4 regions of the Alteromonas sp. Mac1 genome follow, and region 1 is predicted to be linked to each of the others. Evidence: predicted binding sites of a transcription regulator. Region 1 holds the regulator's gene; each other region holds the start of a gene.

Region 1 (8,249 bases):
ACTTCCTACCGTAACGCCTGATGCTCAACAAAAAATTTCAGATATTCTTCGTTACATTAATGACCTCTATACGGTTTACACCAATTTATACGTTTATGATAAAAATGGCATTATTATCGCGGTATCTAACAAAGAACATGCGTCAGTGGTTGGAGACAAAGTTGATCCGCACAGTGGCGCCATAGATGCGTTAAATTGTACGGATTCACAAGAATATTCGGTGTCGAGATTCGTTCCGAGCCCGCAGTACGATAATAAGCACACTTACATCTATAACGCGTCAATTACCAGTCTAAAACAAAATAGTGTTGTGGGCGGGATAGGCATTGTGTTTGACAGCGCTCCACAATTTAGTGAAATGTTAAACGATTCGTTACCAAAAGATGAAAGCGGGCATACTTTGATGGGCTGTTTTGGCATGTTTTGTCAGCGTGACGGCATGATCATTTCTTCTACAGAAGGTTGCCCTCAACACGTTGGGGAGGTTATCGAGATAGAACCATCTCTTTTAGGCTTAGCTAATGGTGAGGAAGACTCTCGAATTATAAATTACCAAGGGAAGAAATACGCAATAGGTGTTGCTGCGTCTAAAGGGTATAGAGAATATAAAACAACCGGTGATTATCGAAATGATGTGGTGGCCTTCATCATGATGCCAAGCTAAATAACCTTAAAGCAACCTGTAAGCGATTGTCGCGGCGTTACATTAAAAACAGGGTCGCAGTACCTAAGAATGCAAATATACCCACTACATCAGTAATGGTAGTGAGTATTACGCTTCCGGCTAGCGCAGGGTCTATTTTCAAACGTTTCATGATGAGTGGCAAGGTAGCGCCTGCCATTGCTGCGGCTATCATATTAACCAACATGGCAAAGGCGATAATGATGCCTAGCATGTAGTCTTGTTTCCAAAGCGCTATTACCGAAGCAATTAAGATTGCCCAAATCGCACCGTTTAAGAAACCAATAGATATCTCTTTGCTGATTAACCAGCGGGAGTTGTTGGCATTAACGTGCCCAAGTGCCATACCACGAATAACGAGGGTAAGTGTTTGGTTACCTGCTACGCCGCCCATACTAGGCACTATGGTATTGAGTATGGCTAGTACAGCTAGTTGGCTTAATGTGGCTTCAAATAAATCACTTACCATGGCTGCCATTAGCGCGGTAACCAGGTTTACAGCCAGCCATACTGAGCGTCGCTTGGTACTTTGAAGTACGGGGGCAAAGGTATCTTCGTCATCGTCTAAACCCGCCATACTCATCATGGAATGCTCAGCGTCTTCACGAATAATATCAACCACGTCATCAATAGTAATTCGGCCGACTAGACGGTGTTTTTCATCAACCACCGGGGCTGATAGCCAATTATAACGTTCGAACAAGCTGGCAACTTCATCATCTGGCATATGAACAGGAATGGCTTCAGACTCTTCATCCATTACATCCGATACCTTGGCTTCGGTTTCTGCGGTAAGTAATCGCGTAACCGGAACGATACCGACTAAATTATCAGTTCGATTCACTACATAAAAGGTATCGGTGTTTTCAGGTAATTCGCCTTTAAGGCGAATATAACGAAGTACAACATCAATGGTCACGTCAGGGCGAAGAGTGATGGTGTCGGTATTCATGATGAACCCAGCAGTCTCTTCACCGTATGACAGCGCTTGTTCAGCTCTGAGTCTGTCTTGTGCATCCATTGAATCAAGAATATCTTGCAGCACTGGTTCTGGAAGGCTGCTAAGGGTAACCGCTAAGTCATCGGTATCCATTTCTTCTAACGCGTCTACTACGTTGGCAGGCAGCATCTTGGTGATGATACCGTTACGTACGTCGTCAGAAAGTTCTTCTAGAATATCACCGTGGAAGTCACCATCAATAAGCTCCCATAGTTCGTCACGGGTGCGGCTTGGGCTAGATTCGAGAATATGTGCAACATCAGAAGGGGGTAATTCCAGCAGAAGCTTACGTACAGAAACAAATTGGCCGTTAATTAACGCGCCATTAAGTGCCCTGAGTTGGCTTTGTACGTATTTTGAGACCAGCGCTTCTGCCACTGCTTTTGCCTAAAAATGGAATTCTTTATAACGATAGGATATCGCACTTGCCATGACGCTGTCATGACAAAAGCGCAGCGGGGACAGACAATTACGGGTTATATGATGAAATTATAAGCGGCTTTATTCAGAAAGTCGTAACACAGGCAAGTGTAGTATTATTCGTCTTCGTTAAAACGGCCTTCAATTAAGGTTTCAATGGCGTTTAGTGCTGCTTCAGCATCATTCCCTTCAACCACTACGTTCACCTGTTCACCTTGGTGGCTTTCTAGCATCATTAAGCCCAACACACTGTTCGCATCGGCTTTCTTATCGCCTTTAACCAGCACGATTTTAGCGTCAAATTGATTGGCTAATTGAACCAACTGGGTGGCGGCGCGGGCATGTAAGCCCAACTTATTGACGATAGTAAGTGTTTTTTCAATAGTCATTACTGGTTTAACTCGCGGTGGCGAATTTGAACATCTGGGTGCATTTCGCCAAAGGTTTTCGCTAACGATTGCGCAATAAATACTGAGCGGTGCTGACCGCCAGTACACCCAATCGCAATGGTGACATAACTACGGTTATTGCGTTCCAAATGTGGCAGCCATGTGGTTATTAAGTTCTGAATTTGCCAAATAAATTTTGTCACAACAGGCTGAGAGCCCAAAAACACTTCTACAGGAGCGTCTAAGCCAGTTAAGTGCTTTAAATCTGGTTCCCAATGGGGGTTGGGTAGAAAGCGGGCGTCAAATACATAGTCGGCATCTTTAGGTATGCCGTGCTTGAAGCCAAACGATTCAAACACCAATACCAAACGAGAGCTTTTCTTACCTAGAATTCGCTCGCGAATAAGTTCTGCGAGTTGATGAATGGTGAGCTTATCTGTATCAATATACAAATCGGCGCGCTCAACAATAGGCGCAAGTAAATCTGATTCGGCTTTTATCGACTCAGATAAGGATTTGTTGAGCTTGGCTAACGGGTGAAGTCGGCGTGTTTCACTGAAACGCTTCACCAGCACATCGTCGCTGGCGTCGATATACACAATGGTCATAGACCAAGACGAGGGTAGGTAATCTAAAATCTCTACCAAGTCGGCTGGATTTTTTGGCAGGTTTCTTACATCAATACTTACCGCGACTTGGTCATATTCATCAACCACAGTATGGGTAAGGGTAGGGAGAAGGTTAACCGGAATATTATCTACGCAATAGTAGCCTAAGTCTTCAAGGGCACGTAGCGCAACTGATTTTCCTGAACCGGATCGACCACTGATAATAATCAGTTTCACCTGCATTTCTCCCTTTAAAATATGGTGCTGTGCTTTATTGGCTTAAAGCCGTAATAATGTCGTCACTGGTGGAGGCCCGCCTAATGGCTTTCACCGTTTCTTTATCACTTAGTTTACCGGCAACGGTAGCAAGTGTTTGTAAGTGACCTTCTGTTTTCTCTTCAGGCACTAACAAGGCAAAGAATATATCTACGGGTTGATCGTCAAGCGCATCAAAATCGATGGCAGGGTTACTGGTTACAATAATGGCGATAACGTGTTCTAAACCCGGTAATCGACCGTGAGGCAATGCAATGCCATTGCCAATACCCGTACTTCCCATTCGTTCACGGGCAAGTAGGCTAGCTAACACTGTGGCCTGATCGATGTCGGGATTATTTTTAGCGGCAATGTCGCTAATAATCTCTAAAATACGTTTTTTACTATTACATTGAACCGCACACTCGGTGCGGTCCAAACTTACTATGGCTTGAATTTCCATACTAATATTTAGTGCTTTTTCAGCTTTTCCTTATGCTTGATAACTTGCCTGTCGAGCTTGTCGATCATGCTATCTATCGCCGCATACATGTCTGTATTATGAGATGAAGCAAACACTTCTGCGCCGCTAAGGTGCATGGTGGCTTCGGCTTTTTGATTGAGTTTTTCGACGTTCAGGATGACATGCACATTAGATATGTGGTCAAAGTGACGCTCTAGTTTGCTGAACTTAGTATCGACATAGCTACGCAAAGAGTCAGTAATTTCGACATGATGACCGGTAAGGTTGATTTGCATATTTCGTCTTCCTTAAATTATCAAGGCCTTTAGATAAGGCTTTTGCGTTGGTTTGACGGCGGAATCGATAATGATTCCCGGTATTTTGCTATTGTTCGCCGGGCAACTTTAATGCCTTGTTCGGCCAACAATTGAGCAATCTTGCTATCGCTTAATGGCTTGCTGGGCGTTTCCGCTGCCACAAGCTTTTTAATTAACGCGCGAATAGCGGTAGATGAACACTCACCACCAGATTCCGTTGCCACGTGACTAGAGAAGAAATACTTCAATTCGAAAATGCCACGTGGGGTATGCATATACTTTTGCGTGGTGACACGTGAAATGGTGGATTCATGCATATCTACCATTTCTGCGACATCATTTAGCACCATTGGTTTCATCATTTCTGGGCCGTGCTCGAAAAAGCCCATTTGTTGCTGCACAATACAGTTCGCTACTTTCATCAAGGTGTCATTTCTTGACTCAAGGCTTTTTATAAACCATTTGGCTTCTTGCATGTGTGAGCGAATAAATTGCGAATCGCTGCTGTTTTTAGAGCGTCTGCTCATGGCAGCATATTGCTGATTTACGCTTAATTTAGGCAGGCTATCGGGGTTAAGTTCCACCACCCAACGGCCATTCTTTTTGTTTACCGAAACATCAGGAATAACGTATTCCGGCTCTTTGGTAATTAATGCACTACCTGGACGAGGATTCAACGTTTGCAATAAGCGCATGGCTTCGCGAAGTTGATCTTCTTTCAAACGGCTCTTGCGCATTAACGTACGGTAGTCTTTGCTGCTAAGTAGGTCTGAATACTCGTTGATAAGCTGTCTTGCTTCAGTAAGCCATGGCGTGTCGTCTGAGAACTGGCGAAGCTGCACAAGCAAACACTCTTGCGGAGTACGTGAACCTGAACCGATAGGGTCGAACATTTGAATACGTTTTAGTACGCATTCAACTTCGTCCATTTCAACCAATTCTTCAACATCGTCGGAATTCACTGACTCTAAAATCTGTTCAATGGGTACGTTGAGGTAACCAGATTCATCAATTGAGTCGATAATGGCGGTAGCAATTGCGCGGTCGGTATCTGAAAACGGGGTTAAACGCATCTGCCAAAGCAAATGGTCTTGAATATTGTCGGTAGTTTCACCCTGAAACAGTTGGTCGTCATCATTATTAGAGGGACCTGGAGCGGGTGCAGATGAGGCCGAGTAATACTCGTCCCATGTGCTATCAATTGGCAATTCGTCGGGAAGGTCGTTCTTTTCAAGCGCGTCTCCTGCTTCTAAAGAATCGCTAGATGCAGTAGGAGCTGCTTCTACAGAAGGGTCATCTCCATCCATGTTGTTTTTCTCAACAGGGTGGTCATCGCCGCCTTCTTCAACTTCTAAAAGTGGGTTTGAGTCTAGTGCTTCCTGAATCTCTTGCTGCAGGTCGAGCGTAGACAACTGCAGCAGCTTGATTGCCTGCTGCAACTGCGGTGTCATGGTAAGTTGTTGACTGAACTTTAGCTGTAAAGATGGTTTCATCTACGTCTTATTTTTAAACTCTTGTTGTGAATATACCCGTACTTAAAACTGAAAATGACAATTCGGTTACAGTAACTATAGCCTGAATTGTTCTCCTAGGTATACATCCCTTACTTTCTGATTACTTAAAACTTGTTCTGCCGTCCCTTGCGCGATGAGTTCGCCTTGGCTCACAATATACGCTTTCTCACACACATCCAGTGTTTCTCTTACGTTGTGATCGGTGATTAGGATTCCAATTCCTCTGTCACGAAGATGTTGGATAATCTTCTTTATATCATTAACCGATATAGGATCAACACCAGCAAATGGCTCATCAAGCAAAATAAATTGCGGATCAGCGGCTAAAGCTCGCGCGATTTCTACTCGGCGACGTTCACCACCGGATAAACTCATACCCGTACTATTACGTATATGGTTGATATTAAATTCATCAAGTAGCGCATCGGCTTCTTGTTCTTGCTCTGCTGAACTTAACCCTTTACGGGTTTGTAAGATAGCCATGATGTTCTCAAACACCGTCAATTTTCTAAAAATCGAGGCTTCTTGCGGCAAATATCCAATTCCGCGGCGTGCACGTTCATGCATGGGCTCGTGGGTTAATTCGCTGTCATCAATGCTGATTTTGCCCTTATCAAGGGGCACTAAGCCAACAATCATGTAGAAGGTAGTGGTTTTACCGGCACCATTTGGGCCGAGTAATCCAACGATTTGCCCAGTCGATACTGATAAGCTTACATCGCGAACCACCTGACGTGCTTTATACGCCTTTGCAAGGCTCTGTGCGCTCAACGTTGCCATTATTAGTTATCGCCTTCGTTATTCGATGACGCTTTACGTATTGCCTCAGGCGTAAATACGGTAGTTACTCTGCCACCTTCACCGTCTTTGCCGCCTGTTGCAAGCAATTGTTCTGTAACCATGTCAAAGGTAATCTTGTCGCCTTGTACTTTACTGGTGTCTTGCTGTAATTCAGCACTACCTTGTAAAGAAATAGTTCGGTTTACCACTTCATAGCGAATTTCATTGGCCTTCGCTGTGACGGTGGCACCGTCTTCAAGTTCTTGCGAGTAGCTGGCTGGTTTGCCGCGAGCAACGAATATCTCTCGTCCATCACCTTCGCTGGCAATAACTTCAACTTCATCGGCATTTATTACCAAAGAACCTTGGGTAATTCGTACATCATCTTTAAACAATGAGGTTTTATTTTTGCCGTCAACAAATTGCGATTTCGAGTCGACTTTAATGGGTTTGTTAAAGTCGCTTTCAGCCGCTATAGCCACAGTAGCGAATAGGCTAACAGCTAGGCTGGTCGCTAATGCTTTAGTGGCTAGGCGAATAAATGGTTTGTACATGGTCTATTAACTCGTATTCCTGGGTACGCAAATTGGCGTTAAACCCATTGCTGTTAATCACATATTGTAAGCCACGTATTTCCACGGGCTGATCAGATGTCATTTGCTTAGTGTACAGGTTTATCTCTATAAACGCTGTGCGTATTGTTCTTACAAAGTCATCGACACTTTGGTTTTCAATAACGACATTATTTTCTAGCTGTATCAATTCGTTATTATACAAAGTACCTTCTGTCGCGGTCACTTCCCACGGAGACTGTGCATCGTCGGTATACAATGTATATCTGGGCTTTTGGAATAAAACAAAGCCCAATTGGTCGTAATGTTCCATCGACGCCGCAAATACTTTGTGATTTAGCTGGCCTTCTTGATTATACAAGGTGGTCGTTAAGTTTTTGGCTTTGTACGCGGGCTTTAATGCATCTAACCCCTGATTAGTCTGCTGGGTAGGATCTTCTTCCATCCAAATCGGAATATACATGGCGGATGCCAATATAAATAACACCGAAATACTCAAGCCTAATCGGTCAAACCCTAATACCTTCATACGCTAGCACCTTGAATGCCGTGCAGTTTGTCGTTTGCTTGAAGTAGAGTGTCACATATTTCACGTACCGCACCGAAGCCACCTGGCAATGCGGTGATCCAGTTCGCTTGTTGGGCAACCGCAGGGTGGGCGTCTTTTACCGCAATTTTTATGTTAGCGTGAGGGTACATGCCGGTATCTGGCATATCGTCACCTACCACCGCCACATGCTCGGGCTTAAGTGATAAGCGAGTCATAAGTTCGGCCAGTGCGTCAGACTTATTTTCTTCACCTTGCACGATGTGTGCAACATTCAGCGCTTTCATTCTATTTTCGACAATGGCAGAGCGCCTGCCCGTAATGACCGCTACCGCTACTCCAGAATTCACGAGCGCTTTAACGCCGTAGCCATCCCTAGTATGAAATGCTTTTAACTCTTCGCCAGCATTACCGAGGTAAATACGGCCATCCGAAAACACACCATCTACATCACACACTAATAATCGAACATGCTTTAACGAGGAATACAAAGCTTCAGGCATAGCGGTATAAAGTGTATTTACGGTTGTTTGGGTGTCGCTCATTATAAAACTCCCGCTTTGAGTAGCATGTGCATGTTGAACGCGCCCACAGGCTTGCGGGTTTCATCCGTTACCATAAGCGCGCTTATCTTATGGGTTTCCATTAAGTTTAGCGCTTCCACGGCGAGTTGCTCTGGCATGGTTGTTTTACCGCCCTTGG
Region 2 (8,249 bases), 560 kb from region 1:
CTTTAGCATCGAGGCCAATGGCTTGAATACTTGCCTTAGGGTCACGACTAATGGTGACGCTTTTCCAGTTAGGAGGAATGGCAAGTGATTTGATTCTACGCAGCACACGCTGGCCTGCTACCTTTCGACCGCTGGTATATCGATAATAGGCACCTTTGCCGCAAGGAATGCGCTTAATTGTTAGGTGCGGATGAGGCGTACCCCCATCAACGATTTGCCCTATAGTCACGTGAACTCCTTTTATAATATTTTTTATCGCAAACTTACATCAAGGCTGCTTAATAGCGTGGCAACTTCTACTCGTCATTTTGAATGCTAAAGAAAGATGCAAGTTACGTGCATGTTAATGCACCCACTTAAAACCTGTTTCCCATTTCGATGAAGACAGTTCGATTAAGAAAATATTTTTATTGTTTTCATACGATTAGCGGCGCGCTTTCACTTTAGGGTTAACATCCGGCGGCATTATTTTAATAAGTAGTAGGGCTACCAATAAAAGATACATATACAGACTGAGACAAATTTTCATACTGTGAGTAAATATGAAACATAGTGGAAATGTTATCTATAGACCTAAGATAACCATCTGCTAAATGAACTTAAGTTAACATTCTAGAATTTCGCACATTACATATAAAAATCATAGCGTTACAGATAAAAGGAGCACTTGAATTGTATGTAGACTAAAGTTTAATCCGTCAGCGGAACGCATTTTGAATGGTTATGAATGAATATTTGTAAATTCGCTTAATAGTTATGAATTTACCCGCCTTTAACACATTTCGTTAAAGGGTACCGCTGAGGTATACATCGACCGGGTTTATCGGAGAAGTTATGCAAACTGCTAATCATGAAAATCTTCGCGCATCTCTAGCGCCAAATGACCAAATTCAAGTTGCTGCGATATTTGAAGACAAGTTGTCGGCAAAAAAAACCATACAACAACTGGCAAATTCCACTGATGTCAGTACTGATCAAGTGGCTTTCATCGACGCAAGCGATACTGCGATGAGTGAAAAGCTAGAACAAGAGAGTAAAAGTATCGGCAAAAACCTGTGGCACTCACACTTAATGCTCGGTGGAGTCGGCTTTCTTGTAGGGATGCTAGCGGCGTTTCTTTTAGTCTCGTTTGGCCCTGAATTAACGAAGCAAAATCCATTGTTTACCTACATCGCTTTAATAAGCCCAGGTATTTTTACTGGTTTATTTGTTGCGGGCTTAGTTGGTCTTCGCCCGGACCGTTCAGAAATAGTGCAGGCGGTAAGACATGCAATTAGAAGAAATAATGTGGCCGTGGTTATTAACTTGAAAAAGACTCAATCAGCGTCAGACATTGCATCGTTTTTGCATTCGCGAAGTAAGAATGTGGTTGAAGCGGTACGCTAGTACGGTTTAAACCAATATTAGCAGCCGACTCCCTTTAACCGCAGGTTAAGGGAGTTGCTAGATTCATACCTCTCCACATTAATCTTTCGCTTTTGACTTTTCGTTTTGATTGCTGCTTGTTGGTCTGGGCCTATCACGCTGAATTTTGGCCATCATCAGCGGTTAACTTTTTCGCGAGTAAAAAACACGCTGGAAATACTACACCCCATACAATAGCTAATATACCCACAGTAACGAGTGGTGAATATCCAAAGGTGACCGCACCAAACTTCTGACCACCAAAGTAACTTAACGGAGCGAACACAGCACCGGCTGCCATCGCAAGTAATGGCTTATCAGCAAACGCACTCAAACTATGTTGTATTGACCCACCTAGTGCGGCCCAAAGGCACACCAACCAAATAGGTATTATCCAATGAGAAGCACCACCGCTAAGCCAAGCGCCAGGCTCAAAACCAAATACCCCTGTTAGCATCAACAGTGAGTCGACCGAGGTGCCTAGCAATAAAACTGCTATCATTATTTTACTATCTGACTTTCGCAGTGGTGAGTAAATAAGCCACGCGAGCAGTAAACCTACAACTAAGAAAGTACTTTGATATAAAACCACTAACCACCAAATGGTTTGAAACCATAGAAAGTTTACCAATTTGATAGTGAAACTGTTCGACATTGAATTCGCCTGTTTATGAATGTACTTACTACAGTGAAAATTTAGAAGGCATTAATACGCCACTATTTATCACTCAGTTCAGTTATAAAGTTTTAATAAAACGTAATTTTTGGTGATTAATTTCATTCTAACTTCATAGTTGCCTATTAGTAATAAACAAAAATAGCGTAACCACTGTATAAATGAATTAAATCTTTGAACAAAGGAAATGTGAACAGTATGAAGATGGTTAAATATTATGTACTCGGCGCAATTTTAGCACTTATGCTAACTTGGTTTAGCCCAACATTGTGGCTCTCTGTCATTTTTGCTTGGATCAGCTTTTCGCTGATTGCAGTGAGTAGCGCCTACTTGCTTAACTACCCTGCATTGTTCAGAAAACGCGAAGATGGTTCAATTCCTATCTACATACGTTGGGTTTTTGTTCCATTTTTATTGGGAAGCTGGTTGTATAATGAGTATGCAAGGCGTACAGATAAGGTACCTCCGTTTCAAAGAATTGATGACCAGCTTTATTTAGGTTGTCGCATGTCTTCTCAGCATGTGGATATGCTTAAAAACAACAATATTAATGCTATTTTAGACGTTACTGCAGAATTTGATGGTTTAGATTGGACTGCCTATCAGTTAGATTTTGATTATTTGAACATTCCAGTTCTTGATCATACCAGCCCCACCCAAGAACAACTTACCCTTGCGATTAATTGGTTAGATCAACAACTCGTTGAAGGTAAAAATGTTGTTGTGCATTGCGCACTGGGTAGAGGTCGTTCTGTATTAGTGCTAGCCGCCTACCTGCTGGCTAGGGATCCTTCGTTATCCATTTTAGATGCGATGGATAAAATTCAAGCGGTTCGTTCAACAGCAAGACTCAACAAACATCAGTTAGCAGCACTTGAAAAAATAAAGAATGGCGGAAGCTTGTCATTGACTAAGCGCCTTACTCTTATTGCCAACCCTGTTGCTGGAGGAGGTAAATGGGAAGTTGAAAAGGCGGATATTCTTTCAAGACTAAACGAAAAGTTTAAAGTTACCGTTAAAGAAACAACAGCTGAAGTTAACGGTGAAGTATTGGCTAAAGAGGCCTTAGTCGACGGGGCGCAAATTATTGTCGCCTGTGGAGGCGACGGCACCATTACCGAAGTGGCCAATGCCCTTACCGATAAAAACGTCACACTTGGGGTTATTCCACTTGGTACTGCCAATGCGCTGTGTCAGGTGCTCCATGGTTATGCCAGTAAAATTGTTCCCATCAGTACAGCGTGTGACATCATCATTAACGGCAAAACTGCAGATATCGATACTGCCCAGTGTAATGGCCGAATGATGTTACTAGTTGCTGCGGTCGGGTTTGAAGAGCATATGATTTCCGCCGCGGATCGAGGCGAGAAAGACTCGGGTGGACAGTTTGCCTACCTTAAGGGGCTATGGGAAGCCATAGGGAAAAATGACAATCTTAGCTTTCAAGTAAAGTTTGATGAAGAAGAAGCCCAGTGCTTAGATACACCAAGCTTAGTGATAGCTAATGCCGCGCCAATTACCACCGCACTTGCTCAAGGTGGAAATCTACCTGATGTTACTGATGGTAAATTAGATATCACCTGGCTAACTCCACAAGATTCTTCTGACCGACAACTACTCTCATTGGCAGAGCTTGTTTTTGGGCCTGAAGAATATAAAACCAGTTCAGACAGTATCAGGCACAAACAAACCCCATCAATATCCCTTCATTTTGATGAAGAAGTATCTTATGCGGTTGATGGTGAGATTTTCAGTGCACGTGAAATCAGTATCACAACACACCCTGCAAGTCTTCGGGTATTGACTGGCATAGACCATGTGCAAAATAACAGTCAATCCGCTGCGGAATAGCCATAGGTAAAGATTACCGCAGACCCTATGTAAGAAATGCATTATTTAAGCGGTTACTTATGTATTGTAATAATAAGTAATCGCTAAAAGCTGCATTTACAATGACTTAGTGAACTTAATATAGTGGAACGCTTCTCGCATTAGCTAAACGTGTAAAGTGTAAAGTGCTTTTTACGCAACATTTTAGTTTAACTAGTTGAGGGATTACCGATGAAGATTTTCGAAGCGTTACGCCAAGACCATGAGAAACAAAGGCTGTTGCTTAAAATTCTCGCTGAGACCAGTGGAGACACAGCTGCACGCAGAGAGTATTACCAAGAGCTTAAAAACCAGCTTGAAAGTCATGCTGTTGCAGAGGAGCGCCATTTTTATTCTCCTCTACTCAAAAAAGATGACGCTGTAGATCTAACCCGTCACGGTATTGCAGAGCATCATGAAATTGATGAGCTCATTGAAAAACTGGATGAGACCAAAATGGACTCCCCAGGATGGTTACGTCACTTAAAAACTCTTCAGGAAAAAGTTGAGCACCACCTTGCTGATGAAGAGCAAGAGTTTTTCCAAGTCGCTGGTCGACTTCTCAACGAGTCTCAAAAGAATAAGCTTGCCGACTCTTATCAAGAAGAAATGGCAAAAGAACTCGCGCCTCACTAGGCGTGAGTTTTACATGAACCTTACAGATACAAAAAAGGCCAGTCATAGACTGGCCTTTCTTTTAATCTTTGATTTTACTAAAACTTAGTAAAATAAACTATCGTTTAGCAATAATGTACACGGCGTGGATAACACCGGGAAAATAGCCAAACAATGTTAAAAGGATGTTTATCCAAAACTGAGCGCCAATACCAACTTGTAAGAACACGCCTAGAGGAGGCAGTAAAATTGAAAGTATAATGCGAATAATGTCCATAATAATATCCTTGTTTTTGAAGTAATTTCACAGTTTACCCACTCTAACTGCAATTTCTTACGTTTTTGAGCAGGCTTTGATTTTATAATGCATATATACTGCCAACAATAAGGAATTTAATGGTTCACGTCTATTCACCTAAAGGTGAATTTTCTAGCCACTCTTCTAGCGCATCCTTCGCTAATGGTCGGCTAATGAAGAAACCTTGTGCAATATCACAGCCCCACTCTTTCAAAATATTTAGCGATATCTCGTCTTCTACCCCTTCAGCCACCACTTTCAAATCAAATGCAGAAGCTAATCCCAGCACGGTATGAACTATTTGCTTATCGTTGTCATCGGTTGCTAACGACAAAATAAAGCTTTTATCAATTTTGATGGTATCTACAGGCAGGTTTTTCAAATACGCAAGCGATGAATAGCCAGTGCCAAAGTCGTCGATTGCAAAGTGAAACCCCCTACTGGTCAATGAGTTCAAGTTTTCAATAGCCAGCGATGCATCGGCTACCAAATCACTTTCTGTTATTTCTAGCTCTAGCGCATCGGGTGAAAGTGCCGCATCAGTAAGCATAGAAACCAATTTATCCAGTAACGGCTTATTTTGAATATCTTGGGTTGATAAATTCATCGCTACCGTAAAGCCATAGCCTTTCTGCCTGAAGTACGATAAATCAGCAATGGTTTGCTGCATAACCCAAGTCGTGACTTGCTCAATTAGAGCTGCCTGTTCAGCAATAGTAATAAATTCATCTGGTGGTACGAAGCCAAGGGTTTCGTTATTCCACCTTATTAGCGCTTCCATACTGCATACTTTCATCGTGCTGAGATCAATTTTTGGTTGATACACCATAGAAAGCTCACTTTGATTGCTAGAAAGCGCGCGCTTAAGCTCGGTGGTAATGGTTAAACGCCTAACGTACTTAGCCTCAAGTTCGGGCCGATAGTGAACACACCATGCATTAGAATGAATAGCTTCGTCGGTAACAATATTAACTTTACGAAATAGCTCTTCTGAGTTGGTAGCATCCTGAGGACAAGACACCACGGCCATCGCTACCTTAACTGGGATCGAAATTAAGTTACTTTCGACGGGCTGCTCTAAAATGTGTTTCAGTGTTTCTATTTGGTTTTCGTCTAACGCCGTATCGGTAATATAGAGAATTTCTCCCCCCGCTAAACGTGCAGAGGTGCCAGGCCAGCGAAGCAAGCGCGTAGCGAGTGCCTTGAGCGTGTTGTCACCGTTGGAATACCCATAAAGGTCGTTAGTGGTTCTAAAGCCAATAATCGTAATAGCAACAACCTGCAAGGTTACGTTTTCAGACATTTTTCCATCAAAATACCCTTCCACGTAATTTCGATTAAACAAACCGGTTAGCACATCATGTTGCGCTTGATACCGAATGTGATTTTCTCGGTGCTGAATGCTCTCTTGCATGCTATCCACTGCCGAAGCCAGCTCACTAATTTCTCGAAGTTTAGCGGGTTCATTTAGTGTAGCGCCATATTCTCCTCCAGCTACGCGGTTAACGGCTTCCACAAGATTAGAAACAGAACTACTCACATTTCTAGCCAGTAGCATTGAGAACCCCAACGCCACCAGAACCGCAACTAGGGTTAACACGAGAATACTTAATTGGATGTCAGTAAACGCCTGAAAGGCATCTGATACATCAACGGCAATAGTAATGCGTACAGGAAGTTCCGACATCGACACTAGGCTAACTTCACGGCTAATGTAGGTGTTTTTTTGCTTGAATGTAACATCAACCCAAGAAGGCGTAGGATCACTTGTTAAAACTGATTCTACTTGCTCTGGCGAAAGTGTTGATGCAATGGGCATATTGTCAGTGACATTGGTGATAATAATTTCAGCATCAACAAGATTTTTTAATTCTTGTAGTAATGTTTCGTCAAACTCCACACCGATAATCATGTAATAGCGTAATGTGGGAATCTCTACTTTATAGAGGTTTAATTGAATTAATGAGTCGTTAATAAGGAAAAAGCCGCTTTCGTAGCCTTTCGCAACCAAAGCGGTGCTCGCCTCTAAGGTTTCCCCTGGTTTAAACAAGGCACTATGAGATGCAACAATGGTGTGATCTAAATTCACTAATGCAATGACATTGGAATTAATACGCGACGCATAACTTTCTAAAGCAGTTTGTATAGAAGGTAAATCTGCAGTTCCCACGGCTTGGCGAAAGTCGTAGGAGCGAAGTAGTACGTTAGATACATTTTTTATAATGGCTTGGCGATCTTCAATCAGCCTATGCAGTACCTTTTCAGTAACAGCGATATCTTGGCTAATATTTTGTTTTACTAAGTTGTTAGCTGACTTCCAAACCCCTGCAACAATGAGGAGTGAGGCTATAAAAATCCCGCCAAGGAGGGTTCTAAAAAGACTTTGTCGAAGTGATATTTGCAACCTACCGCTCCCAGCGCACCGTTCTATACATAATACGTACATTCACTTTTTCTAATTGAGTTAGTAGCATAGCCCAAATACCGCAATACTAATAGTCGCTAGGTTGGTGTAATTCCTCATTTTGTAAAAAATTTACAGACACAAAAAAACCGGCTAAAAGCCGGTTTTTAAAGTTGGTGCGGAAAGCGGGACTTGAACCCGCACGAGCTATGCTCACCACCCCCTCAAGATGGCGTGTCTACCAATTCCACCACTTCCGCAAAAATCTTAGTTAGGTACGTCTGAATCGTCAGCGTTAGCCTTAGGTACATCACCTTCGGTGACTTCAGCATTAGAAGCGTCACCCATTGGAATGTCATTCTCCGTTGCTGCATCTTCTGCAGGCGAATCCATAACAGGAACGTCCATATCAGCTGGCGCTTGTATTGGTGCTTCAACAGCCGCTGGTACTTCTAAATTATCCCACTCGTCTTCTGCACTTTCGCGGTTTGCTGTCATCGCGCCTAATGTAAGGCTGATAAAGAAGAACAAGCCTGCAAGAATGGCTGTAGTACGAGTCATGAAGTTACCAGAACCACCTGAACCGAAAACCGTATTTGAGCCGCCGCTACCAAAAGAAGCGCCCATATCTGCACCTTTACCCTGTTGAATAAGAACAAAACCAATCAACAGCAATGCAACAATTAAATATGCTACCAGTAGCACTTCGTAAACCATAATTACCTCGTCAGTTTGCCGCTTGGCAAATTGAAATAAAATCTTCTGTCTTTAAGCTGGCGCCACCAATGAGGCCACCATCTACGTCTTGTTGTGCAAACAGTGTTTTAGCGTTATCTGCTTTAACACTGCCGCCGTATAAAATTCGTAACCCTTGAGCAAGCTCTGCGTCTACTTTTGCAAAGTATCCACGAATAAATTCATGTACGTCTTGCGCTTGTTCAGGTGAAGCTGTCTTTCCAGTACCTATCGCCCAAACAGGCTCG
Region 3 (8,249 bases), 1.2 Mb from region 1:
ATATTAAGCTCCTTTGAAAACCCAACGTTTTAGAAATACCATGGCCGAGGGTAAGACCAACAAAGTCACCAAGGCAGATACCGCCATGATGCTCGCTAAGAAAACACCCACCGTTATGTAAGGCACTAACGGCGCTAGCAATAAAGGCGTGAAGCCCAGTGCTATTACCAACGCATTGCGCGTTATCGCACTAGCTGGCTCATCGAACATAGCGTCTAATGTTTCTGGCACACTGCCCGTTTCTTTATAAATTTCCCGCGCCCTAGCAAGGAAGTGAATAGCAAAATCGACAGATAAGCCTAAGGTGAGCGCCGATAGCACGGCAATAGGCATGTCGTAGTCCTTGCCTACAATGCCAATAAGGCCATAAATAAAGGTAATAGTGATGGTAAGGGGGAGCATGGCAAGCACACCAAAAACAAAAGAACGAAACAGCAATACCATCATCACAAACACAATGACAAAAGCGCTAAGCAAACTTTCCAACATGCCTGTTACCATGTTTTCCTGCCACACCACATTTAAGTAAGCTTTACCTGCCCAGTCGTAGCTTAGCCCTTGTGGTAATGGATTCTTCGCAAAGTAATCTTCTACAAGCGAAATTACATTCGTCATATCTTGATTATCACCACTGGTTAGCTGCAACCAAATCAGCGTTTGGCGATAATCCGGCGTAACAAAATGCCACAAGTCTTGCGGACGGTGGGAAGACTGATATTGCATTAAGGTTTGTGCCACGCCTCGGTTGTTGGCGGGTAATGCATAGTCTGTTTCGTTGCCTGAGCGTAACTCACGGTTCACCACTTTGACGACATCAACCAAAGACTGGGTTTTACCAATTAAAGGTTGGGTAGCCAAGTACGACTGCAACCCTTCAATATGCTTAAGCACCTTGGGCTGTTGGAAGGTATTGGCATGCCCATTTGCGGCATCAACGACCTGCAATAAACTTTCTAACGCCGTTTGTTCATCATCGTTGAGGTTGCTAAACAGCGCATCATCAATACGCATGGCAAGTTCCGACATTTTGTTAGCATCGTCGCTCTCGTTTATCGTGGCTTGGGTTTGCTCAACCCACTCATCTAAACTAGCAGGTAATTGTGCCTCGTTTAACATCTTGCTTGCATCAGTGCTTTCATTGGTATCTGTAATCACCAAATAGGCGTTATATGTGCCCGCAAACTCTGCATTTAATGCCTTGTCTGCCACTCTTATTTCATGGTCTTGCTTAAACCAACGCACAGGGTTGTCGTTGATATTAATTTGCGTAATACCCCACGCTGATACAAGGGTGATAGCACCAAATACAGCAATAATTAGCGCTCGGTGGTTCAGCGCAATATAGCGCAGTTTATTAACGGTACGCTTTAGAAAAGTACTACTACCCTCACTATTGCCTACTTCTTCACTTTGATGCAGCGCTACTTGAAGCTTGTTTAATGCTGCGGGCGACATTCGAGATATATAAGCAGGAATAAAAGTAAGGGTAATCAAAAATGCCAGCAAAATACCAAACCCAATATAAGCGCCAAAGATTTGCACAGGAGGAATGGGCGTTAGCATTAAGGAGAAGAAACCTGCTGACGAGGTGAGCGACGTAAAAAGCATGGGCTTAAATAAGTGCTCAACTACTTGAGTGATCACTTTGCCCGCGTTTTCACCAGGTTTATAACGGTCGGAAAATTCAGACAATATGTGTACTGAGTCGACTACCGCGATAGGCATTAGAAAAATGGCGATCATGGAAGACATGATGTGCACGGTGAACCCCATACCAATGAGAGCCCCCATGGTAATGATAACCGTGCCCATCGCCACTATCATGGGTGCCGTAACAAGAGACCAATTTCTAAAAAATAGGAACAGAAGAATAAAAATCATAGCACCTGCTGCAGGCGCAGCAATGGCCATTTGCACAAACATTTCCACCCCAAATTGATCTTCAGCCACAGGTAACCCTGTGATGTGCCATTGGCCAGCCGTGTCAACATTCGCTAAATAAGCGCGAATATCTTGGGCAATGCGATAACTTTCATTTTTATCGGCAATGGGAATATAGATAGCAGCAGCGTTGCCTGAAGAGGCAGCAAGTGTATCGTACAATAAAGGCAGCTTTTCGATAGAATCTCGTAGTTGTGCACTTGCACTTGCGGTTTCAGGTGGGCTGGCCATTAGCCATGAGAATTCCAGGCTACCGTCACTACCTTGCTTAATGTTGTCTACCGTTGAAAACGCCATGACGTCTTGGCTAATAACACCCTCTAAGGCGAGCACATGGTTGGTCACTTGGTGAATGGCCGCCAAGTTTTCTGGCGAGTATATGCCATCTTTGACCTGATCGTCTTTAGCCTCGCCGTCTTTGGCCCCGTCGCCTTTTGCAAGATCATCCGCTACCACCAGACCAACCACTATCGCATCGTGCATGGCGAAGGTTTGTTTTACCTCATTGTGAAAGGTGCGAGCACTATGAGATTCGGCCAACATGTTTTCGGGGTCGGTATCAATCTGAATCAGGCGCATTTGAAAAGCGGCACATGCCGTTAAAACAGCGAGAAAAAAATAAACCCATCGCCCTTTGTGCGTGCTTACATGCAAAAGCACATCGATTGCTAATTTCATATCAAAAACCTCAATATATTAGATTTTTATTATATTTATGGTTTGTTCAGTAAACAAGCACATTTTTAGGCAAAGTAACCTTAGGTGTAATTTTGCGTGTACATGTCGGTAAGAAACGACATAGCGGTAGGAAAAATTTTCCCACCCATTTTCTTAAACATACGCTTATAAAGTGCCAACATGTAGAAATACAGAACAAAATAGATATATATCAATTATTTACAAATTAATTGAATTGCCTTTAACGATTGGCACGAGTTTAGCATTAATTAGACTAACGGATAACAACAGATGTAAACATGATGCTAGGAAGGCATACCGTTACCACGAAGGTAACCATGGCATTACAGACTTTATCTGCGCAGGCTGACAACATTGGACGTAAAAGGAAATTCGTCGGCCAAGGATGCAAGGATTGATAGCAAGGTTAAAGTCGCTCTGTTGTTTATCGGAAAGTTAAATACGTTTAACACCAACACGGATGTTGAAAAGGGATACGTCTTAATGACGCGCAAGGTTGACATTGATGTCGACAAAGCAATCACCACGGAGTGGGTTGATTCGCTTAAGGAAGCTGTTGACGTGAATGACCGATTATCTGTTTTTGCGCCAGTTGAGTGTGATGGTGACTTGGATTAAGTCACAAAGGCCTGCAGGATGCAGAGTTGCAAACGCTATTATCGCGATTGCTGCTGGATACCCACATCACTGGCACAGACATTGATGTCCATGTGCAACAAAGGATTGTAACCTATTTGGCTCTGTTGACCCGGCATTATGCCTTCAGCAATGGCCATATTGAGGAACACTAGTAATGTCATCGATATTATTAGTGTGCTGTCACCCGACAGCATGCCTCTCCCCTCTAAGGCCCTTCCCGGCCTTTTATATACCTCTGATTTTGGCCCGCCTTTGGCGGGCATTTTTTTGCGTGTAGCTTTATTTACTTACTTATTTTTTATTCCTTGCCCTTCTTTTGAAAACAATGAGATATAAGGTCAAAGAAGCCCTAAAAATCATTGTTTCAAAGTTTTTTTATTTATTTTTCTATTTTGCTGAACTTTTCTTTATTTCCCCGCTCTTACTAATACATGGAGTCATTTAGTGTGTTGGCTTTGTGAAGTGTAAATGTGTTTTCCAAGTTATGTTGTGTTTTTCTTAAGGGGCTCTTTAGCCCCTTTCTTTTTGCCTGTAATAAAATTCCTCTCTTGCGTATTACTACCTACTTTTCTAAAAACCAGAATTATTAGCTAGGTTTCATCCCAATCTTAGAAATGGAAATGAGAACCATTATCAAATAGACTCTTGCCACTGTCCTATTTGGAGAAAATCATGTCTAAACCCGCACCTCGTGTTGTTGAAGTTATCGATTCCTTCCGCGTAACACCCAACATGCAACGTATTGTCCTTGGCGGCCCTACATTAGAAGACTTTCCAGAAACTCGTCCTGGCGCCTACGTTAAATTACTTTTTGATTTAAATGGCAACCCTATAGTAAAGCCTGCGAAAGATAGCCCCGTTGCGATGCGAACCTACACAATAAATAGCTTCGATAGACAAAAAGCTCAAATGACCATCGATATGGTAGTGCATGTTAAAGATGGGGTGACTGGCCCCGCGGCAGCATGGGCGCTAAGTGCAAAAGAAGGCGATAAGCTAACGATTGCAGGCCCCGGCAGCAGTAAAGCGTTAGCTGAAGACTACGAGTGGGTGCTCTTCGCAGGCGATATGACTGCACTGCCTAGTATTCGCAACTATTTACAAGCGCTTCCCAGCCATACTAAAGGCATTGCCGTTATTGCTATTGAACATGAATTGGATGCCACGGTGCTAGAAAAACCTGAAGGCGTATCGATTCAGTGGGTATCTAAAAAAGAAGCAACCTTGTCTGACGCCTTGCAGCGCACTAACTGGCCACAGGGAACGCCCGCGGTATGGGTTGCGTGTGAATTTTCACAGATGAGAAAAATTCGTTCGTGGCTAAAAGACGAAAAACAGGTACCTCACAGCCAAGTTTATATCAGTAGTTATTGGCGTGAAGGCCGCAGTGAAGATCAACATAAGATAGATAAACGCCAAGATGTTGAAGCCTTTGCGAAACAGCTTGCCTAATTAGCATTTAAGCAACGATTTTGCTGTGCCGCGTAAGCATAAAACCCTGTACGACTTTCAGCGCCCTGTAAATAATGCAGGGCGCTGGCAATAGCTCCTTTATAGAAATCAACGAAAGTCCATATTGATCAAGACGTTAATCTTTGGAACGAGGATTGCTACTTATTAAGTGCAGTTCACAATAACCACTCGGTTATTCTTTTTAAAGGAGCAACATATGAACAATGATCGTATCGAAGGCAACTGGAAAGAAATGAAAGGTAAGGTACAACAGCAATGGGGTAAACTTACCGATGATGACCTAGACGTGATTGACGGTCGTCGTGAAGAGCTAGTAGGCAAGATTCAACAAGCGTACGGCAAAAGCCGTGAAGAAGCCGAAAAAGAAGTGGACAGCCATTTCAATTAGGCACTTCACCCAAGCCCTAATGGCTTGCAATACAAGAAAAGCCCCATTTGGGGCTTTTTTTATGTATAAAAGAATCTAGCCTTCAGGGTTAAAACCCTTTGTCAGGACTTAGCATCAAGATTCCGTATCAGGCTTTAAGTTGTTGCTGATTTCTCTCGCATCAAAGCTGGTAGCCGAGGTGGGTCGAGTACCCTTTCCCATCTCAATATTCAAAATACTTTCGATTTCGCTTTTTTGTGAGCCGCCTACAAAGATACCAGATTCAAACTGGGTTGTAGGATGGTAAGAGGTTCTACAAGTAATAACGCCACACTCAGTTACCCTTGCATAACGTTGGCTAAAGCCAACCTGAGGTGATGTTTGAACACGCTCTTTATCTACCATGGTTTCCCGGTCGGTTACTACAAACCAATCGTAATCTTTTAGTAAGGTCAATTCCGCCGAGCGGTACATGGCATAATCCATGGCTTTACTCTTATCCGACCCTCTGCCTTTGAAGTGAACACGGTATTGGGTTTCGCTTAATTTGCTTTCGGTATACCCAAAACCGCCGTTAGACGCCTGTCGGTAATCGGGTTGGCTCGCACACCCTGTCATTACTATCGCTGCTAGAAACGCTATAAATTTAGTTTTCATTAACTACTCCTTCGGCAGCCTTAGACTGCCATCCATGATTAATAGCTTGCTTCTCTTGCTCTCTATTTAATGGTGTGGACACCATTAACAAACCTATCTCTTCATCAAGTACTTTGTTGGCACTTGCTGTTTGATACTCACTTTTATCGCGACCCGCTGTTATCAGCTTACTGGCGTGAAGTTGCCAAATGCCCTGACCATTTTTACATGCAATCATGATATTCAGTTCATCTTCACCTTGTATCTGCGCCTGCCTACACAACTGAGATTGATTATTCATAAACGACAATTGTGGCACTATTTCCATACCCGCATCGGTCACCATCATCTCGCCCGTTAAATTATTATCGAGGGCTTTAGATACATTCGCCCAATGGCTATTCGTTGACGAAGTGCTTGCTGGGTCAAGGGGGGCTGTCTGCTCCGATTGCATCCAGGTTAGTCCTGCCACTAACGCCACACCTGCCGCTAACGATAAAGGTACTTTCCACTTCCCACTACGTCTAGATTCTTTGGGCTTGCGATTAAGCGAGGTTACATTGCGTGGCATGCGCTCACCTGCATGACTTGAACTTACATGATCTGAGTCGAAGTCCGCTTGCTCAAGATAGGCTTCTGAAGAAACATCGTCTGCAAGCATAGCCACTACGCTATTAGGTAAAGGTTTTTGCGTTGCCGCATCAGCTGCCGCTTTCACCATCATGTCTACCTGTGCCAAAGACGCTAAACGGTCTGACAAAGCGAGATCACTGGCAATCGACGCTCTCACGTATTCCATGTCTTCATTGCTAAGTTCTGCATCTAAAAATGCTGAAAGCATTTCGTCAGATATAATCATAGCACCACCTCCTGTTGTGGATTTAGCACATTACTGAGTTTGCTTCGTGCCCTAGCAAGCCTGCTCATAATCGTCCCCGCCGGTACCTCAAGGACCTCTGAAGCATCTGAGTAGCTCATGCCTTGAATCGCAATAAGTGACAAGGTCTCTCTTTGCTCTGGGGGTAATTCCCCCATAGCTTTACTCACTTGCTTTAACGTAATGCCGCCTGAAAGCGCTTCATCCAAGTGCGCCTCATCCTGCGCCTGCAATTCAGGGTTAACCGCCGCACTTGCTCTTACTTTTTGCGCTCGATATTCATCTATCCATAAATTGCGGCAAACTCGAAATGCCCATGCCATTAACGTGGCATCTTGTGGCAGAGGTTTAGTCAGTAGTTTCTCAATTGTATTTTGCAGTAAATCGTCAGCATCATGTATATTGCCCGTAAGTGAAAACGCAAACTTTCTTAATGATGGAACGAGTTCAGACACTTCTTCTTTCATACATTTTCCTATGAAATTACGCTTTATACATGGTTAACGTTTGGCGCCGTGATTTATTCCCAACGGTAGGGAATTTTTTTTACCAACAAACGTTAACTAAGTACTAGAAAAGGGTTATCCATCGATAAGGGCACGTTTTATGCCAGCTTTATTTATCGATTATGTGAGTCACGCGTGGTGAGCAATACGCAAGCAAGGCTGTGAGTTGCCTGTATAGACTCAGCCGCAAAGCAAGTGAGGTAAAATGATGATGTGCAGATCGCTTTGTCAGTTAATAGTAAGTGGCTTAATACTTTCATCAAGTAGCATAGTAAGCTCGGATGCTCGTGCCCAGTTAACTATTGGTCGTCAAATAATCGAGCCTGTTAATCCTATTATTGACAAAGTACCCGTTGATGTTGGGACCGTGCGAGATGTGCTTGAAAACCAGGTAGAGCAAGGTGTTGACAGTACTTTTAAAACCTTAACCGACATACCTGCCCCGCAATTTACTGTTCCATCCCCCCTTAGTCTTACTTCGCCTGCGGGCAATCTTGTACTAAAAGAAGTAAAAGCCTCTGACGGATTTTTAGCGGTAAAAAGCGAGTGGTTGGTTGTGGGTAGCGAGGCTGACAAAACTCACTTTTCTCACCCCGACATCACGATTGAATCATCTCACTATCTAACCGCCATAGACCAGTGGGTTTACCGTTTAAAGGTTAGTGCTAACCTTGATGAACTGTCTCAAATAAGAAACAACTTACCAACATCACTAAAAGAACAAGTAGGCCGAAATCACATCTATTTAGCGCAAAACATGGGCGAACTACAGAGCCCAGAGACTTACGAAATCCCTGAAAATCCTGCCCCCCTTGAAAACCAGAAAAACAGCCAAGACAAGCAAGCTAGTATTGCAACTACTGGTAAGCCAAAAGTTTGCCAAGTACCTGTTCGAATTGGAATGATAGATACCAACATTGCGCACAACCACCAGACACTAAAACACCTTGTTATTGAACAGCAGTCTTTTCTTCCACAAGCGTTGCCGACTACCCAGTTACACGGTACATCAGTGGCCAGCTTATTAGCAGATAACATGCTCACAGGTAGTCATCTTTATAACGCCAGCGTTTTTTATACGCGTAACAGTATTAGTCAGGGCGCGACCTTA
Region 4 (8,249 bases), 1.3 Mb from region 1:
GCGATACGAAGTAGTGCGAGCCCACGAATCACCACCGCAGGGATCACGTAGTTAAACCCTAAAGGGGCTATTGCGCTAATGGCAATAAACCAAGATGAAATGATAAGAATACTCAAACCCGCTATACCATGAAGCAAGGCTAAGCCCAGCGCTCCATACGCTGCTATTGACGTCTGCTCGGTGAGTGACGAAGACGCTTTTGATGCAGCTATACCTTGCGCAGATACAGCAGGCTGTAACGGTTTGGATTTCATTTCACTGTTACCTCGCCTTCTGCAATATGCCAATGCGCATCAAACCAGTGCGCTGGCAGCAACTTATGCGACGCCCAAACAACCGTTTTGCCTTGTGTAACGCGCGCAATAAGTTGTGAAAGACGATGGTGTTGTTCATCGGGAATATGCGCGGTGGGCTCATCTAGCAACCAAATATCAGGGTCTCTTAGTAGACCGCGCGCCAACGCAAGCCGCTGCGCTTCGCCACCGGAGAGGCTAGGGTACTCGGTCATCAAGGTATCTAGACCATCAGGCAGTGACGAAAGCCAATCGGCTAGCTCAACTGAACTTAGCACCTCGCACAACGCACTATCGCTATAGTGGGCATCAAGTAAAAGGTTGTCTCTCACGCTGCCAGGTAAAACAACTGGAGTTTGACTCACCCATACGCAGTTTCCATCAAAGCTATGAGAAGCGTTGCGATGACCCGCTAAGGCCTCTAGCAATACCGTCTTACCACTACCAGAAACACCGTTTAAGCGAATGTGGTCTCCTGCTGCAATTTTAAGGTGGTTGGCACTTAGCAAGTTAGAGACATGAAAATCTTGCGCATCAAACCCCGAAAACGGTTTGTTCTTCACTCCCCTCTTTTTTACTTCCCCTTTCTTTGCCGTCTCATCGTCATTCAATGTATTAAACAACGAAAATAAACACTCGCTGGCCGCCTCAGCTTCGGCTTTTTGGTGATAAACCTGCCCAAGCTTTTTCATTTCGCTTAAAATTAACGGTACCGTTAATAACACCCACAGCCCTTGCTGCAAGGAAATATCCGGGCCCAAGCTAAGTTCGCCTAATAATGAAAACCCGATGAATACCGCGACTAAGGCTACCGATAAGGTGGCAAAAAAATCCAATACTGACGATGACAAAAAGGCGACACCCACCACCCGCATGGTGCGTTGATTGAGTTGTTCGCTGGCATTATTAAGCAGCCGCATCTGAGTATTATGCGCACGATAGCTCGCCATTAAAGGCAGTGCGTTGAGCCTATCGGTAAAAAGCCCACCTAGTCGCTCAAGCGCTACGAAGTGCTTGCGATGTAAGCTGGCTGCGCCTTTCCCCACAACGATCATAAATAAAGGAACAACAGGGAGTGCGATAGCTAACCCCAAACCTATTACGGGATTAACGTAAAAAATAACCACTAACGCCATCAAAGGGACAAGTACAGCAACATATTGCTGTACGCGATAATCGAAAGCCCAATTGGCGATAGAGCGAATGTGCTTCACCCAAAGTGTTTGCCAGTAAAAAAGCGAATGCTGACGAATGAGGGCATGCTGTTGCTCTGCGAAAATAAGTTGTAACTTTTGCTCCATAGCCTGCACCAACTGGCTCTTACATGACAATGTAAGCGTATTTACCAACCCTTGCGCTAACCAACTTATAAACAGCGCAACGGATAAACCTATAATATGGAATTGGCTTGCTTTATGGGTATCCACTACCCATTCATGCATGGCGTGAGCGAAAAAATAAAAAGCGATAATAAGAGAAAAAAGAGACACACACTTCACTAAAGTGATTATCAAAACCTGTCTTCGCACGCCAAGCTTATGCATGTTATCAAGTTGATTAAACCCAGCTTGCAATGTCTGTCTGTTTAACTTTTTCATTTACTCTATCGCACTGTCTTTCGGTCAGAAATACGGTTCAAAAAACCGGTTTAAATGGCGGGTCAAATCAGGCAACGAGCATTAAAAGCGTTAGCTCGTTGCCATTTGCGTTTTAACTACGCCATAAATATTATTTAGCTATTCGGCATCTTCAGGGCGGTCCATGTCTTCGGTAGACTCAAGCCACATAGCATTTAAAATACCCAAAGAACACGCTAGCAATACGCCGAGGATCCAAGTGAAATACCACATATGCCACTCCTTAATAGATAGTGTGAGACTGGTCTAAATCGCTATTTTTAACTCGCCCACGCATCACATAGTAGCCATACGCGGTATAGCACAAGATGATAGGCACAAAGATGCAAGCCACAATGAACATGATATTTAAGGTTAAGTGACTAGAAGTGGCATCCCATACCGTTAGGCTAGCTTCTGGCATAGTGATACTGGGCATTAAGAACGGAAACATTGAAAAGCCCGCGGTTAGAATAACGCCAGTAATCAGTAGTGCACTTGAAACAAATGCCATTCCTGCATTCCCTCTACGGGAAAACATCGCACATGCAAGCCCTGCTACTACGCCTAAAACAGGCGCAAAAACCATCCAAGGATATCGCGAGTAGTTAGACATCCATGCACCGGCTTCAATAGCGACTTCTTTTTTCATTGGGTTCGAGGTGGCTAAGGTATCTACGGTAGAGGTAATGACGAAACCGTCTAATCCAAATGCTACCCACGCACCGGCAATGAGAAACAAGGCTACTGCCACTAAGCTCAATATGAAAGACGTGACACGAGCTCTGGCTTCAATGAAGCCATCTGTTTTCATTTGTAACCAGGTAGCTCCGTGGTTAAGCAAGATAGCCACTGACAACAACCCAGAAACAAGTGCGAACGGTGTAAGCAGGCCAAAGAAAGAGCCTGTGTAAGTTGATTTAAGCGTGTTGTCGAATTCAAACGGTACACCTAGTAACAAATTACCAAACGCCACGCCAAAAATAAGCGCAGGAATGAAACCACCAGCAAACAAAGCCCAATCCCATGCTTTTCGCCATTGGGTGTTAGGCAACTTACTGCGATAATCAAACCCAATTGGGCGCATCCACAGTGCAATTAGCGTTAGCGCTAGGGCTAAATAGAAGCCAGAGAAGGCGGTAGCATAGATCATCGGCCACGCGGCAAAAATGGCACCACCTGCCGTGATGAACCACACTTGGTTTCCATCCCAATGCGGCCCAATAGTATTAATCATTACGCGACGTTCTTTGTCTGTTTTACCAATTATGGTCAGTAGTGAACCTACGCCTAAATCGAACCCATCCGTTACCGCGAAACCAATGAGCAGAACACCGATAAGGCACCACCAGGCTACGCGAAGAAATTCATAATCAATCATGCGTTTGCTCCTTTAGCATCAAAGTCGATAAGGTCATCGTCTTCATTCGTCGTGTGATCTTCAGGAGGCACTGGCCCTTTTTTGGCGAATTTTTTCATTAAGTAAAAGGCCACAATGAACATCACTGTGTAAAACGCTGAATAAGCAACTAACGTGGTGACAATGTCTGAGATAGACAGATTAGATGTTGATGCATGCACCGGCAGAATCTCTGCAATAGACCAAGGCTGGCGACCAAATTCAGCCACAAACCAACCGGCTTCACACGCAACCCAAGGTAGCGGCAAGCTATACAATGACGCTTTCAACAACCAGCGAGGCTGGGTTATTTTATGTCTAGTACTGTAATAGAAGGCAGCTAAGAACACGGCTAACATAATAAAGCCTGATGCCACCATTAAGCGGAAACTCCAAAATAAAGGGGCAACTTTAGGAATACTGTAATCTACCGCTTTTTGTAAGGCCGCTTCCGAAGGCTGTGTAACATCATCCGTAAATGGCTCTAACAGCATGGCATAGCCCATATTATCTTTGTGTGCTTCAAATTGCGCGAGATCATCTGCTGAAGCGGTTCCATCTCGAACACTATCTAGCAACGCGTACGCTTTGATACCATCAAGGATACGCAAACGATTCTCAGCTTTAATTTCTTTTAAACCTTTAACTTCCTCGGTAAATGAACGAGTAGCAATAATGCCCATCGCCCAAGGAATTTGAAGTGCGTATTCGGTTTCTTCTTTTTCATCGTTGGGAATACCGAATACGGTAAAAGGCGCAGGTGCTGGATGAGTGTCATACTCCGCTTCAACAGCAGCCAATTTTACTTTTTGCACTTCACCTAATTCGTAACCACTTTCATCACCAAGCACAATAACTGACAAGGTAGCGGCTAGGCCGAAGCTAGCAGCAATAGCGAAAGACCGACGGGCAAATGCGATATGCTTGTGGTTAAGTAGGTAATAACTAGAAATAGCCAATACAAACATAGCACCGGTTACATAGCCGGCTGAAACGGTATGCACAAACTTAACTTGCGCTACAGGGTTAAATATAACCTCAGCAAAGCTTGTCATTTCCATGCGCATGGCTTCAAAGTTAAATTCTGCGCCTACGGGATATTGCATCCAACCATTCGCAATGAGTATCCATAGTGCTGAGAAATTAGAACCAATAGCCACTAACCATGTGGTCATTAAATGTCTTCCCTTCGACATTTTGTCCCAGCCAAAGAAAAATAACCCAACGAAGGTTGATTCTAGGAAGAACGCCATCAAACCTTCAATAGCCAGCGGCGCCCCAAAAATGTCCCCAACATAGTGAGAATAGTACGACCAATTCATCCCGAACTGGAACTCCATAGTGAGGCCGGTAGCCACACCAATGGCGAAATTAATACCAAACAACTTTCCCCAAAACTGAGTCATCTGTTTGTAAATTTCTTTGCCTGTCATCACATAAACGGATTCCATAATGGCAAGCATGAAACTCAACCCTAAGGTTAAGGGCACAAATATAAAGTGGAACATTGCAGTTAGCGCAAATTGCCACCGCGATAGTTCGACTAACGTATCGCTCATGGGTTTTCTCCCTAGTTAAAAACAGTACGGCAAGCCGCTAAAAATTATATTTAAATCAACAACCTTAATTAAAAGACCGCACCGTAAGACTTATACTTCTGTATGAGGTTTAGCAAGCTTTGCGCCACCTAAGGCACCACTACCCCTAACCTCTGATTTTCCCTACTGTGCGGCGCAATTATTCCATTAAGTCGAATCAGCCGCGTTGATCCATCTCAAACAAGATGAGAGGAAACTTCGCCAAAAATGACAATTAGCGCCATTTTTGACATAAAAGTTAAATTAAATGATAAGTGGAGAACAGAGCGTGGGCCTTTGTAAAAAACACTGCTAAAAAATAAGAGAGGAAAGACAATAGAAGAAAGTGAAAATGATAGGAGTTAGGGAATAAGCGGTAGGAAACAGGGGATAGGGAACAGGGGATAAAAAGATACAACGGATGGCGATAGAGACCCGTTGCACCTTCTTAAAATAAAAGCTATTCGGCTGAATAGGTAAGCGTGAAAGCACCTCTTAAACTGCCAGGAGTAAAGCCCGTTGCGGTATCTTCTGGGTATTTTTCTTTAATGATATCAATTACAGCAGGTGCCACATTGTTACCATGGCACGCCGTACACACTTGCCCTGTAACAATCGCTGACATATAGCGAAATTCGCCCGTTTCCTCATTCCACTGCGATGCTTCTAGCGGCATAGGCAATTGCTTAGATAAGGCGTTTGCAAACTCATGCAATTTGGTTTCCTCCCACGCATCAGGTTTGTTGCCTTGATTACGTACACGAAGTGCTGTGCGCCCTACCGTCCAACCATCTTTCTTGAGCGCTTCTGCAATAGGCCCAGCAGCCACATAGCACTCCTCTACCCCGGCTTCTAAACCACCTTTTGAAATGGCTTGTTTAAGCCTAGCTTTTAGCGCACCACCTAATGCTTTGGCGTTACTACGTGCTTGGTTTAGCTTATCTTCGGGGCCTGCCAGGGTGGTTTCAGTTGCGTGTTGTGTCGCTATGCTGTCTTGCGGCTGCGGCATTTCAGCCGCTAGCGCGGTTGATAGTACGATTAATAATGAAGCCGATAAAAAGAACCCACTTATTACAACAGCCGTTAATCTCATTTTCATATTCTTTTCCTCAATGGGGAGCATTACCTACCAACATACGTACAAGGCGCGTGCCAATGTGATACCTTAAACCTAGATTAGTTATCTTTCGGGTATAGACTATGCGCATACGTCATTCATACCCACCCCGTATCGCTAGGTGAAGCTGTTACATGAATATCTCGATTGTTCAGGCAATGATAGATGCCATCGATAAACCCGCTATTTTCATTAATCATCAATATGTAATAGAAGCGGTTAATCAGCCTTATCGTAATACCTATCCTGTGGACATTTTTCCGGGGAAAAGCCAGTGCTTTAAAGTGTCCCACGGGAATACCAAGCCTTGTGATCAATGCGGCGAAAGTTGCCCTATACAGCAATGCAAAGACACCGGCCGAGCAGCAAGCGTAGTACATATTCATACCACCAATAGCGGCCAAAGCTACTGTGATATTCTCATGCGCCCAGTGCACGATGCTAACGGCGACCTACTTGGCTACTTAGAAATATTGGATAAACTCGCGTTTGCCTCTAATTACCCTAACAAGGGAAAAATGATAGGTGAATCTGCCGCCTTCAAAGCCATGCTGAATAAAATTAACCGAGCTGCAAAATCCGATATAGCCGTGTTACTTCAAGGAGAAACAGGTACAGGTAAAGAGCTGGTTTCTCATGCCCTACACACCAGCAGCCACCGCGCCGAAAAGCCTTTTGTTGTAATAGAGTGTACGGGGTTAGCTGATTCACTTTTTGAGTCTGAATTATTCGGCTATGAGAAAGGCGCTTTTACCGGCGCGCAGTCAAACAAGAAAGGGTTGGTTGATGCCGCCAAAGGCGGAACGCTATTTTTTGACGAAATTGGTGATGTACCCCTTACCATGCAAGTGAAGTTATTGCGGCTGCTTGAAACCCAAACCTACCGACCTGTAGGAAGCGTTCAAGTTAAAAAGGCCGATTTTCGTTTAGTGTGCGCGACGCATAAAGACTTAAAATCCTTAGTGGAAAAAGGCGAATTTAGACAAGATCTCTACTACCGAATTGCGGGCTTCCCTATACATCTTCCGCCGCTTCGCGAGCGCCAAAGCGATATTGCTATGCTGTGCAGCCATATGTTGCACGAACTGCCCTCGAAAAAGCGCTTACACAAATCCACTATTGAAGTGCTAAGCCATTACACCTACCCAGGTAACATTCGGGAGCTTAAAAATATTGTAGAACAGGCGTATTTGTTGGCAGATGAAAATGTAATTTACCCAACAGACTTACCTGAGCTTGTCAGCGAGCCCATTGCTCAAAACAACGCGAGCATTGTTACTCTGGAAGCTGCTGAAGCTAAGTACCTTGAAGAGGTGGTAGCAAAGCACGAAGGCAGTATAGATTCCCTTGCCGTAGCTCTGGGTGTCAGCCAACGAACCTTATATCGTAAACTTCAAGCGCTAGGGTTAAAGGTTAAATAGCTCGCAGCAAAAAGCCCTTTCAACATCCTATTTTTAACGTATTATTAAATAAGTTCCGGTAGAAAAAGAATACTGCTTTGCCATTGAAGTCATTATTTACACTGCTAGTATGCTTAACCCTGCTATTGCAAAACGCAATGGCTTTGGGGCTTGCGGCCGTTTCAATGGAAAAGGCGCAGCGATTTACTACTCAGTTTAATGACAGCAGCAACGATATAGAACTGATTTGTACCGGCAATACCATGCGCTGGATATCATTAAGCGCGACTGAACATGCTGGTGAGTTTGTTTATGTTAGTGTAGATATCAGCAAGATACCGGTAGTACACATCGACTGTACCAATAGCCTGCTTTCTGACTTACCCAACGCCGTCACGGCGCCTGATTTTTCACTTCCTTTAATCACCCTTGTTCGTTTTAACAACCTTGCTACTGCAATTGCACAGCGCCCCTACACGGCATACGCCTACGCAACTGGGCTCTCCCGCGCTCCACCTCTTTCATAGTTTCACCATTACACTTTATTTATAACGCGCTTTTATCAGCTTTATCGCTGACGTTGTTTAATTAAAAATGGACTAATTATGAAAAAAACAGCCATTGCACTAGCAGTATGTACTGCTGGTTTTTCCCCTTTTTTGTATGCTCAAGACACCGCTTCAACCGAAGTTATTACCGTTATTGGCGAGCCACTAACCCTTACCAATAATGCACGAGTTTCTGCCTCTACCAATACCGAAGCTGACTATGGCGACCAACTTGCTACGCTACCCGGCGTGACTATTTCTCGAAATGGTCCGGTGACAGGGTTAATACAATATCGCGG

What was found. Region 1 encodes sigma-54, which starts transcription at its own class of promoters, with help from an activator protein. Its sites were predicted from a motif close to GTTGGCACGNNNNTNGNNT; they were not measured.
Region 2: the regulator sigma-54 is predicted to act here: its motif matches at 4,054-4,072, upstream of AV939_RS06500 (hemerythrin domain-containing protein).
Region 3: the regulator sigma-54 is predicted to act here: its motif matches at 4,874-4,892, upstream of AV939_RS18805 (CsbD family protein).
Region 4: the regulator sigma-54 is predicted to act here: its motif matches at 6,024-6,042, upstream of AV939_RS18700 (Tll0287-like domain-containing protein).

Annotation. Positions count from the first base shown of each region.
Region 1 covers NZ_CP013932.1:987,406-995,654, forward strand. The annotation lists gene AV939_RS04120 (cache domain-containing protein) at 1-664, shown strand, start outside; gene mgtE (magnesium transporter) at 702-2,060, opposite strand; gene AV939_RS04130 (HPr family phosphocarrier protein) at 2,219-2,491, opposite strand; gene rapZ (RNase adapter RapZ) at 2,491-3,336, opposite strand; gene ptsN (PTS IIA-like nitrogen regulatory protein PtsN) at 3,371-3,817, opposite strand; gene hpf (ribosome hibernation promoting factor) at 3,826-4,113, opposite strand; gene AV939_RS04150 (RNA polymerase factor sigma-54) at 4,143-5,627, opposite strand; gene lptB (LPS export ABC transporter ATP-binding protein) at 5,703-6,428, opposite strand; gene lptA (lipopolysaccharide transport periplasmic protein LptA) at 6,431-6,982, opposite strand; gene lptC (LPS export ABC transporter periplasmic protein LptC) at 6,951-7,529, opposite strand; gene kdsC (3-deoxy-manno-octulosonate-8-phosphatase KdsC) at 7,526-8,092, opposite strand; gene AV939_RS04175 (KpsF/GutQ family sugar-phosphate isomerase) at 8,092-8,249, opposite strand, start outside.
Region 2 covers NZ_CP013932.1:1,545,409-1,553,657, forward strand. The annotation lists gene AV939_RS06480 (DNA topoisomerase IB) at 1-229, opposite strand, end outside; gene AV939_RS06485 (hypothetical protein) at 835-1,386, shown strand; gene AV939_RS06490 (DUF2878 domain-containing protein) at 1,520-2,059, opposite strand; gene AV939_RS06495 (diacylglycerol kinase family protein) at 2,279-3,931, shown strand; gene AV939_RS06500 (hemerythrin domain-containing protein) at 4,142-4,585, shown strand; gene AV939_RS19990 (YqaE/Pmp3 family membrane protein) at 4,683-4,841, opposite strand; gene AV939_RS06505 (bifunctional diguanylate cyclase/phosphodiesterase) at 4,972-7,266, opposite strand; tRNA gene AV939_RS06510 (tRNA-Leu) at 7,441-7,526, opposite strand; gene secG (preprotein translocase subunit SecG) at 7,534-7,983, opposite strand; gene tpiA (triose-phosphate isomerase) at 7,994-8,249, opposite strand, start outside.
Region 3 covers NZ_CP013932.1:4,443,229-4,451,477, forward strand. The annotation lists gene AV939_RS18785 (efflux RND transporter permease subunit) at 4-2,619, opposite strand; gene AV939_RS18790 (hypothetical protein) at 2,995-3,258, shown strand; gene AV939_RS18795 (hypothetical protein) at 3,297-3,473, opposite strand; gene AV939_RS18800 (siderophore-interacting protein) at 3,952-4,731, shown strand; gene AV939_RS18805 (CsbD family protein) at 4,949-5,140, shown strand; gene AV939_RS18810 (CC0125/CC1285 family lipoprotein) at 5,255-5,776, opposite strand; gene AV939_RS18815 (hypothetical protein) at 5,766-6,614, opposite strand; gene AV939_RS18820 (RNA polymerase sigma factor) at 6,611-7,099, opposite strand; gene AV939_RS18825 (S8 family serine peptidase) at 7,344-8,249, shown strand, end outside.
Region 4 covers NZ_CP013932.1:4,421,648-4,429,896, forward strand. The annotation lists gene AV939_RS18675 (ATP-binding cassette domain-containing protein) at 1-254, opposite strand, end outside; gene AV939_RS18680 (ABC transporter ATP-binding protein/permease) at 251-1,891, opposite strand; gene cydX (cytochrome bd-I oxidase subunit CydX) at 2,030-2,143, opposite strand; gene cydB (cytochrome d ubiquinol oxidase subunit II) at 2,154-3,290, opposite strand; gene AV939_RS18695 (cytochrome ubiquinol oxidase subunit I) at 3,287-4,867, opposite strand; gene AV939_RS18700 (Tll0287-like domain-containing protein) at 5,346-5,984, opposite strand; gene AV939_RS18705 (sigma-54 interaction domain-containing protein) at 6,137-7,423, shown strand; gene AV939_RS18710 (hypothetical protein) at 7,507-7,929, shown strand; gene AV939_RS18715 (TonB-dependent receptor) at 8,008-8,249, shown strand, end outside.